DNA from 2 places in the Pseudomonas asgharzadehiana genome. Region 2 is predicted to be linked to the other one. Evidence: riboswitches for the same ligand, from Rfam matches in the RefSeq annotation. Region 2 holds a riboswitch; the other holds the start of a gene.
The links. Region 2 has a riboswitch for cobalamin ahead of cobO (cob(I)yrinic acid a,c-diamide adenosyltransferase). Riboswitches for the same ligand answer to the same signal wherever they lie in the genome.
Positions count from the first base shown of each region.

Region 1: linked by a shared signal. The riboswitch ahead of KSS96_RS16325 (CbtB domain-containing protein) and the one ahead of cobO (cob(I)yrinic acid a,c-diamide adenosyltransferase) in region 2 are both predicted to bind cobalamin.

Region 1 covers NZ_CP077079.1:3,640,032-3,644,557, reverse strand. The annotation lists gene nfuA (Fe-S biogenesis protein NfuA) at 1-480, shown strand, start outside; gene cobM (precorrin-4 C(11)-methyltransferase) at 657-1,403, opposite strand; gene KSS96_RS16335 (cobalamin biosynthesis protein) at 1,474-1,866, opposite strand; gene KSS96_RS16330 (CbtA family protein) at 1,863-2,567, opposite strand; gene KSS96_RS16325 (CbtB domain-containing protein) at 2,579-2,767, opposite strand; cobalamin riboswitch at 2,865-3,069, opposite strand; cobalamin riboswitch at 3,112-3,310, shown strand; gene cobW (cobalamin biosynthesis protein CobW) at 3,405-4,466, shown strand; gene cobN (cobaltochelatase subunit CobN) at 4,470-4,526, shown strand, end outside.
Region 2 covers NZ_CP077079.1:4,599,517-4,604,042, reverse strand. The annotation lists gene hda (DnaA regulatory inactivator Hda) at 1-525, shown strand, start outside; gene KSS96_RS20775 (C40 family peptidase) at 735-1,364, shown strand; gene KSS96_RS20770 (C40 family peptidase) at 1,509-2,048, shown strand; cobalamin riboswitch at 2,146-2,391, shown strand; gene cobO (cob(I)yrinic acid a,c-diamide adenosyltransferase) at 2,471-3,082, shown strand; gene KSS96_RS20760 (cobyrinic acid a,c-diamide synthase CobB) at 3,079-4,407, shown strand; gene bluB (5,6-dimethylbenzimidazole synthase) at 4,404-4,526, shown strand, end outside.

The DNA.
Region 1 (4,526 bases), 960 kb from region 2:
GGCACCCAGTACGCCGAGACCTGCATTGCCTACTGCAAGCCTGGTGAAGAGAAGCCTGAAGACACCGCCCTGGGGCTGAAAAGCTTCACCGCGTACATCGACAGCTTCAGCGAAGCCTTCCTTGATGACGCCGTGGTCGACTACGCCACCGACCGTATGGGCGGCCAGTTGACCATCAAGGCGCCCAACGCCAAGGTGCCGAATGTCAACGCCGACAGCCCGGTCAACGAGCGCATCAACTACTACCTGCAGACCGAGATCAACCCGGGGCTTGCCAGCCACGGCGGCCAGGTCAGCTTGATCGACGTCGTCGAAGACGGCATCGCTGTCCTCAAGTTCGGCGGCGGCTGCCAAGGCTGCGGCCAGGCCGACGTGACCTTGCGTGAAGGCATCGAGCGCACCTTGCTCGAGCGTATTCCGGAGCTCAAGGGTGTACGTGACGTGACCGACCATACGCAGAAAGAAAACGCCTACTACTGAGTAAGGCGTTCACTGCGAAAATAAAAAACGGCGCCCCGTGAGCGCCGTTTTTTATACTTTTAATTCAGTGGGTTACGTTGTTTATCTCAGACGGAAGATTAGGTGTGGGGCTTGCTTCCGATAGCGGTGCCTCAGTCGCCTCGACCGCTGGCTGATACACGCATCTGGTAAAAAAGCTAAGGTCGATAAAGATGCGCATGCCCAGCCCGATACAGCGATGACTCGCTGAAACTGTCATTGGCCAGCACCCGACCCACCACAATCAGCGCCGTGCGCCGAAAGCCCTTGGCGGCGACTTTGCCGGCGATATCAGCGAGCGTGCCGACCGCCCAATCCTGGTCCGGCCACGTCGCGCGGTGCACCACGGCAATCGGGCAATCCGCGCCGTAATGCGGCAACAGCTCGGTGACGATCTTTTCCAGATGATTGACCCCCAGGTGAATCGCCATGGTCGTGCCGTGGCGGGCCAGGCTGTCGAAGTCTTCGCCGACCGGCATGCTGGTTTTATCGGCGTAGCGCGTCAGGATCACGCTTTGGGCGATGTCCGGCAGGGTCAGTTCGGCCTCCAGCAACGCAGCGCAGGCCGCCACTGCGGTGACGCCGGGGATGATCTGGAAGGGAATGTCCCATTCGCGCAACTGGCGGATTTGCTCGCCAATCGCGCCGTACAGGCTCGGGTCGCCGGAATGCACACGTGCCACGTCCTGGCCTTTGGCATGGGCGGCCTTGATCAGGTCGATGATTTGCTCCAGGTGCAATTCGGCGCTGTTGACCACCTGTTCCGCCTGATGGCCGTCCAATACCGCTGCGGGCACCAGGGAGCCGGCGTAAATGATCACCGGGCAACTGCGGATCAACCGTTGGCCCTTGATGGTAATCAATTCCGGGTCGCCGGGGCCGGCGCCGATGAAGTAGACGGTCATGGAGAGTTCCTGTCGAAAAACGGGCGAGCATGAAGGATGCTCATGATCGGAAAGCGCGATTATCGGGATTTTAGCCGGCGCAGGCCAACGCAAAGGTGGCCTGGGCGGTTTTCCGGCGGGTGATCAACAAGCGGGCAGGGCCGCCGCAGAGCTGTTCGGCCAGGGCCAGGGCGGCGCTTTCGGCGATGCCGTAACAGCCGGTATGGGCGAAGGCAACTGCGGATTTATGGCTCAGCCGCGCTTCATAAACGGCCAGTTGCCCGGCGCTGAAGCACCGCAAGGGCAGGTCGAGCCATCGGGCCAGGGCGAGTAGCCCCGGCTCGTTTTGTTTACGGTCGATGCTGGCCAGTGCCGTGACACGGTGACGCTCGATGCCGCCCTCGGCGAGGGCCGCATCAAACAGGCTCAACAGGGTGGCTGCATCACAACCGCGCTGGCAGCCCAGGCCGACCACGTAGGTCATGCCGAGTAGCGATCATCGCGGTTGCGACGGAACAGCCAGGCGCTGATCAGGCCTAGGGCCAGCCAGAACGCCATATTGGTCAGCTGCGAGGCGATCTTGAACTGCGCCTCCAGGGCTTGCGGCGCGAGCATTGAATGCACTAGCGGCTGCGGCGCGCCGAGTATGTGCGGCACCGCGAGGATGGCTGCGCCCAGCACTTTGAGCAGCCCATTGCGGCCGAAAACGATCAGCGCAATACCGGCGGCAGTAGAGGCGGCGGTGCCGATCCACCATGCCTGGCGTAGCGCCAAGTCAGCGGCGGCAGTGCCCGGCAACTCCGGTGGCAGGCCGAGGGTTGGCGCCAGCACAAAGGTCGCGTAACCCGCCAGGCCCCACAGCAGGCCCTGGGCGGTGCGAGTCGGCGTGCGCAAGGTGTAAAGGCCAGCCAGCATCAGCGCAAAACCGACGGCTACCACCAGGTTGGCGCCCGTGGTCGAGAGCACGCGCTGCCAGCCGTCTTCCGGCTCCCAGGCTTCGGCGTCATGGGTGTGCGCGGCAGCGCCGGCGGCGTGCTCATGCACAACCTCTGTGGCGGCCGGGGCTTTTTCAAAGGTTTCCGCCTGCAGAATCAGCGGGGCAACCCAGAAGCTTTGCAGCAGGGTCAGCAGCAGGGCGGCCAACAGGCCGCTGAACCCTGCGGTTTGCGCAATACGCTTGATCATGTCGGCAGGTCTCAATGGCACGGGAACGCGGCGCTGTGGCGGGTATCGTGGGCAGCGTTGTGCACCGCCTCAATGTGCGAGAAACCGGCGAAATACACCAGGCACGCACCGAGGATCGACGCGCCGATAGCGGCGCTCAGGCGTTGGCTCAGGGTGGAGGTGCTGCTGGCGGTGTGCGAGGTGCTGCTGATGATCGACATGGCGCGTCCCTTTCAGGTGTCAGGGTGAAACGAGCGCATGAAAACCCCGCGAGCCAGGCCCACAGGGTTCTGAACAGCGCCCGCCCACCGCGGGTTTGTTATCTGAAGTTTTCGGGCCGGTCTCCGGGCTTGCGAGGGACACTGGGTCTATAAAGCATCGCCTTCCCATGCCGTACAGGCACAGTGGATCTGACGCTTCGCTCGCTTACCGTTGCGGGGGCAGCACCGGACTTGCCATACGGATATGACGTACCGGTTTCCCGTTTCACCCTGTGAAGGGCACCCGAAACAAGGCTTGTAGGAAAGCATGCAGAGCGGCGGTAGTCAAATTGACCGAGCCCCTGTAGCCTTGCACCCTTCGAGGTTCTTCGGCCCAGGCCGAAGCTAAGAAGGGAACGCGGTTCAAGCCGCGGCTGCCCCCGCAACTGTGAAGGGTTTACCGACTGCCATGCCACTGCCGATCAGGCGGGAAGGCGCAGCCGGCGCCGGTCGTACGGCCCGCAAGCCCCAAGCCAGGAGACCTGCCTCGCAACCGATTTTCCAATTCAACCGGGCGGGGTGATCCGGTGACGAAATCCGCTGCTGCGCGCTGTCGCAGGGCCAATCGTCCCGTATGCCCGCCCCAAAAGGGCATCCGATGAAAACACTGGCCAAACTTCCCGTCACCATCGTTACCGGCTTCCTCGGCTCGGGCAAAACCACCTTGCTGCGCCATATGCTCGACAACGCCCAGGGCCGTCGTATCGCGGTGATCGTCAACGAATTCGGCGAGCTGGGTATCGACGGTGAAATCCTCAAGCAGTGCTCCATCGGTTGCACCGAAGAAGAAGCCAACGGCCGTGTCTACGAATTGGCCAACGGCTGCCTGTGCTGCACGGTGCAGGAAGAGTTCTTCCCGGTGATGCGCGAACTGGTGGCCCGTCGTGGCGACCTCGACCATATCCTCATCGAAACCTCGGGCCTGGCCCTGCCAAAACCGCTGGTGCAAGCGTTCCAGTGGCCGGAAATCCGCAGCGCCTGCACGGTTGACGCGGTGATCACCGTGGTCGACAGCCCGGCCGTGGCCGCCGGCACCTTTGCCGCGTTCCCGGACCAGGTCGACGCCCAGCGCAAACTCGACCCGAACCTGGACCACGAGTCGCCGCTGCACGAGCTGTTCGCCGACCAACTGGCCAGCGCCGACCTGGTCATCCTCAACAAGTGCGACCTGATCAGCCCTGAAGACCTGGCCCGCGTGCGCCTGGAAGTCGCCGAAGAGCTGCCGCCGGCCGTCAAGGTCATTGAAGCGAGCAGCGGTCGCCTGCCGCTCGACGTGCTGATCGGCCTGGGTGCCGGCTCCGAGGAGCACATCGATGGTCGCCACAGCCATCACGATCACCACCATGAAGGCGAAGACGATCACGACCACGATGCGTTTGATTCGATCTCCATCGACCTGCCGCAAGCCGACGAAGCGCTGCTGCTCGACGCCCTGACCCAACTGGTGGTGCAACACGGCATCCTGCGCATCAAAGGGTTCGCCGCGATCCCCAACAAGCCGATGCGCCTGCTGATCCAGGGCGTGGGCACGCGTTTTGACAAGCATTTCGACCGCGCCTGGGGCGCAGACGAAGCGCGCATTACGCGCCTGGTGCTGATCGGCCAGGAGCTGGATGCCGCCGCCCTTGAAGCGCAATTGCGCGCCGCGCTCAGCGCTTAACCCATGCACCTGCTCAGGACTCAGCCCGGTGGTTTCGTCGCGGACGACAATATTGCCGAC
Region 2 (4,526 bases):
CTGTTGCAGGCCGCCTGCCTGCGCTTCGAGCAAATGGGTGAGCCGGCGGTATACCTGCCGTTGGCTGAGCTGATGGATCGCGGCATCGGCATCTTCGACAACCTTGAACAGTACGAACTGGTGTGCCTGGATGACCTGCAGGTGATCGCCGGCAAGGCGGATTGGGAAGAGGCGCTGTTCCATTTATTCAATCGCTTGCGTGACAGCGGCCGGCGCTTGCTGATTGCCGCCGCCACGTCGCCTCGGGAATTGCCGGTCAAGTTGGCCGACCTCAAGTCACGCCTGACCCTGGCGCTGATCTTCCAGATGCGCCCCCTGTCCGACGAAGACAAGCTGCGCGCCCTGCAATTGCGTGCATCCCGTCGTGGCCTGCACCTCACCGACGAAGTGGGGCACTTTATCCTCACCCGCGGTACCCGCAGCATGAGCGCCTTGTTCGATTTGCTTGAGCAGCTCGATCAGGCCTCTTTGCAGGCGCAACGAAAATTGACGATCCCTTTTCTCAAAGAGACGTTGGGTTGGTAACACGTTGATTTGTCACGATTCGGCACTTTTCAGGCGCCAGAAAACCTACGTCTGAGCCCGGCGGGCTACGCATTTACGTCATTAATTGGAATCAGGGCTTAGATGTCACGGTCCAATCGCGAAGTCACATAGCGCACGATTGAATTTGCAAATCGATGTGATAGAGGGCATAGTCTCGGCTTCTTTACACATCAGCCACGGTCGTGCCCATGCTAAATCGCTTCGCACCCCTCGTGCCTCTCGCACTCGTTACCCTGTTGTTTGGTTGCGCCTCCCACCCTCAACAAGTGGCAGAGCAGCAGAAGCCTCAACAACAGTCCCAGGCAAAATTCGTCGCTGCGCAGTCTGCTTCCGTTTATGAAGAAGAGCTGGCAACCGAGAAAGAACTGGCCGATTTCTCCGGCAACAAGCCTTACCAGCTTCCAGTTCTGGCCGACAGTATCCTAGAACGCGGCATGTCCCTGATCGGTACCCGTTACCGTTTCGGAGGTACCTCCGAAGCCGGTTTCGATTGCAGCGGTTTTATCGGCTATCTGTTTCGCGAAGAAGCCGGCATGAACCTGCCACGCTCCACGCGCGAAATGATCAACGTGAAAGCACCGTTGGTCGCACGCAACAACCTCAAGCCCGGTGATCTGCTTTTCTTCAGTACGGCAGGCCGTGGTCGTGTCAGTCACGCCGGTATCTACTTGGGTGACAACCAGTTTATCCACTCCAGCAGCCGTCGCAGTGGCGGTGTGCGAGTCGACAGCCTGGGTGACAGCTACTGGAGCAAAACCTTCATCGAAGCCAAGCGCGCACTCGCCATGGCCCCGACTACGGTTACCGCCAGTAAGTAAACTTAAAGTGATACTTGAAGTTTGACGCGTAAGCGCTAGAATCCCTGGATATTGTTGTAACCCGTTCGCGCGAGCTTTGCTTGCGCGTTCTGGTTTTCAGCGTTCGGCAGCGAAAGCCGCATCCAGACCAGGATTGTTCTGCACATGTCGACCTCGGCCCGCCTGATTCTAATTGTTTGCGCCGCGCTTCTCAGCGCCTGCGCCAGCCGCACACCGCCGCCCGCGCCCATCGCGGTCAAGCCCAAGCCGGTGTTCAATTATTCCACCCAGAACTTTTCGCCTGCTGCCGAAGACGTGCTCTTTCGTGCGCTGGGCCTGGTCGGCACGCCTTATCGCTGGGGCGGTAACACGCCAGACTCCGGTTTTGATTGCAGCGGCCTGATCGGCTTTGTCTACCGCGACGCCGCCGGCATTTCCCTGCCACGCACCACGCGCGAGCTGATCGTGATGCGCGCCCAGGATGTGAGCGAGCAGAACCTGCAAACCGGCGACCTATTGTTCTTCGCCACCGGTGGTGGCTCGCAGGTCAGCCATGCTGGGATCTACGTGGGTGAAGGTCGCTTTGTCCATGCGCCGCAAACCGGTGGCACGGTGAAACTGGACACCCTGTCCAAAGCGTATTGGCAGAATGCTTACCTGAGTGCCAAGCGCGTATTGCCGGGCAATCTGGCGCGTAATCCTTAGAATCAATGCCACGTTGCACGCTTAAAGCTGCAAGACGGCGCAATGCCTGCTTGTAGCTTTAGGCTTGACGCTTGCAGCTAGCCCTCCAACCCACTAACCTTCGCCGCTTGTTCCAGGTGCTCTGTGACCCGTGGGTCGACAGAGTGAAACAGGGAAGCCGGTGAGTGAGCGCGCTTATACACAGCGCCGCCGCAATTCCGGCGCTGCCCCCGCAACGGTAAATGAGTCAAGACCCTGCATTGAGCCACTGTATCGCTCGCGATATGGGAAGGCGCAGCGTCGGCCTGTTCGCTTCAGAACGCCACTCATGAGCCCGGAGACCGGCCAGGATCATCCAACAGCATCACGGTGGGCGATGCTTGGCTGTCTGTTTTTTCTTTTCCCTGCCCGCCGTTTTTGTTCAGCCCCAACGGAGAGCTGCCATGACCGATACCCCCGACCGCGATGAACGCCACCTGGCACGCATGCTGCGCAAAAAAGCCGTGATCGACGAGCGCATCGCCAATTCACCCAATGAATGCGGCTTGCTATTGGTGCTCACCGGTAATGGCAAAGGCAAGAGCAGCTCGGCATTCGGCATGCTCGCCCGCGCCATGGGCCATGGCATGCAGTGCGGCGTGGTGCAGTTCATCAAGGGGCGTAACAGTACCGGCGAAGAATTGTTTTTCCGCCGTTTCCCCGAGCAAGTGCGCTTTCACGTGATGGGCGAAGGCTTCACTTGGGAAACCCAGGACCGGCAGCGCGATATTGCCGCCGCCGAAGCCGCCTGGGCCGTGTCGCGCCAATTACTGCAAGACCCGTCCATTGGCCTGGTGGTGCTGGATGAGCTCAATATTGCCCTCAAGCATGGCTACCTCGACCTCGATCATGTTCTGAGCGACCTGCAAGCCCGCCCACCGATGCAACACGTGGTCGTCACCGGCCGTGGCGCCAAGCCCGAGTTGATCGAAATGGGCGACACCGTCACTGAAATGGGCATGCTCAAGCATGCGTTCCAGGCCGGTATCAAGGCACAGAAGGGCGTCGAACTGTGAACCCGCCCCGTCATTGCCCGGCTGTATTGATCGCCGCTCCGGCGTCCGGCCAGGGCAAAACCACCGTCACCGCCGCGCTCGCCCGTTTGCATCGTAACCTGGGGCGCAACGTGCGCGTGTTCAAATGCGGCCCGGACTTTCTGGACCCGATGATCCATGAGCGCGCCAGCGGTGCGCCGGTTTATCAATTGGACATGTGGATGGTGGGCGAGCAGGAAAGTCGCCGCTTGTTGTGGGAAGCGGCGGGGGAGGCGGACCTGATCCTGATCGAGGGCGTGATGGGCCTGTTCGACGGCACGCCGTCCAGCGCCGACCTGGCGCGGCACTTCGGCGTGCCGGTGTTGGGCGTGATCGACGGCACCGCCATGGCCCAGACCTTTGGCGCGCTGGCATTGGGCCTGGCGCGCTATCAGCCGGACCTGCCGTTTGCCGGGGTACTGGCCAACCGCGTCGGCACGCTGCGCCATGCGCAGTTGCTCGAAGGCAGCCTCACCGAAGGCCTGCGCTGGTACGGCGCGTTGTCACGTGAGACCGGTATCGAGCTGCCCAGTCGTCACCTGGGGCTGGTGCAGGCCAGCGAATTGAATGATCTCGATATGCGCCTGGACGCCGCCGCCCAAGCCCTGGGCGGTAGTTGCGAAGTCGCGCTGCCGCCGCCGGTGGCCTTCGCCGCACCGCAGGTGATCGAGGCGGAGCCATTGCTCAAGGGCGTGCGCATCGCCGTCGCCCGTGACGAAGCCTTCGCGTTCACCTACGGCGCCAGCCTCGACCTGCTGCGAGCGATGGGGGCTCAGTTGAGCTTCTTTTCGCCGATCCATGATCACGCACTGCCCGACGCCGACAGCCTCTATCTGCCCGGTGGTTACCCGGAACTGCACCACCAGGCGCTGTCGGAAAATACCCCGATGCTCGCTGCCATCCGCGCCCACCACGCCGCCGGCAAGCCGTTGCTCGCCGAATGCGGCGGCATGCTCTACCTGCTGGACTCGCTCACCGACGTCGACGGCAACCGTGCCGAACTGCTCGGCCTTTTACCGGGCGATGCGGTGATGCAAAAGAAACTCGCGGCCCTGGCCCTGCAAAGCGTCGAACTGCCGGAAGGCGTGTTGCGTGGGCACACGTATCACCATTCCCTGACCAGCACCGAGTGCCAGCCGATTGCCCGTGGCCTGAGCCCTAACGGTGGGCGCGGTGCCGAGGCGGTTTACCGACAGGGGCGGATGACAGCCTCTTATGTGCACTTTTATTTCCCGTCGAACCCATCAGCGGTCGCCGCCTTGTTTGCACCCAATGTGGGAGGGGGCTTGCCCTCGATAGGGCCATGACCGACAACGCATTTGCCCCGGCCGACCGCGACGCCGTCTACCGCGCCATCGCCGAGCGCCGCGACATGCGCCACTTCAGCGGCGGTACGGTGGCTCCCGAATTGCTTCATCGCCTGCTC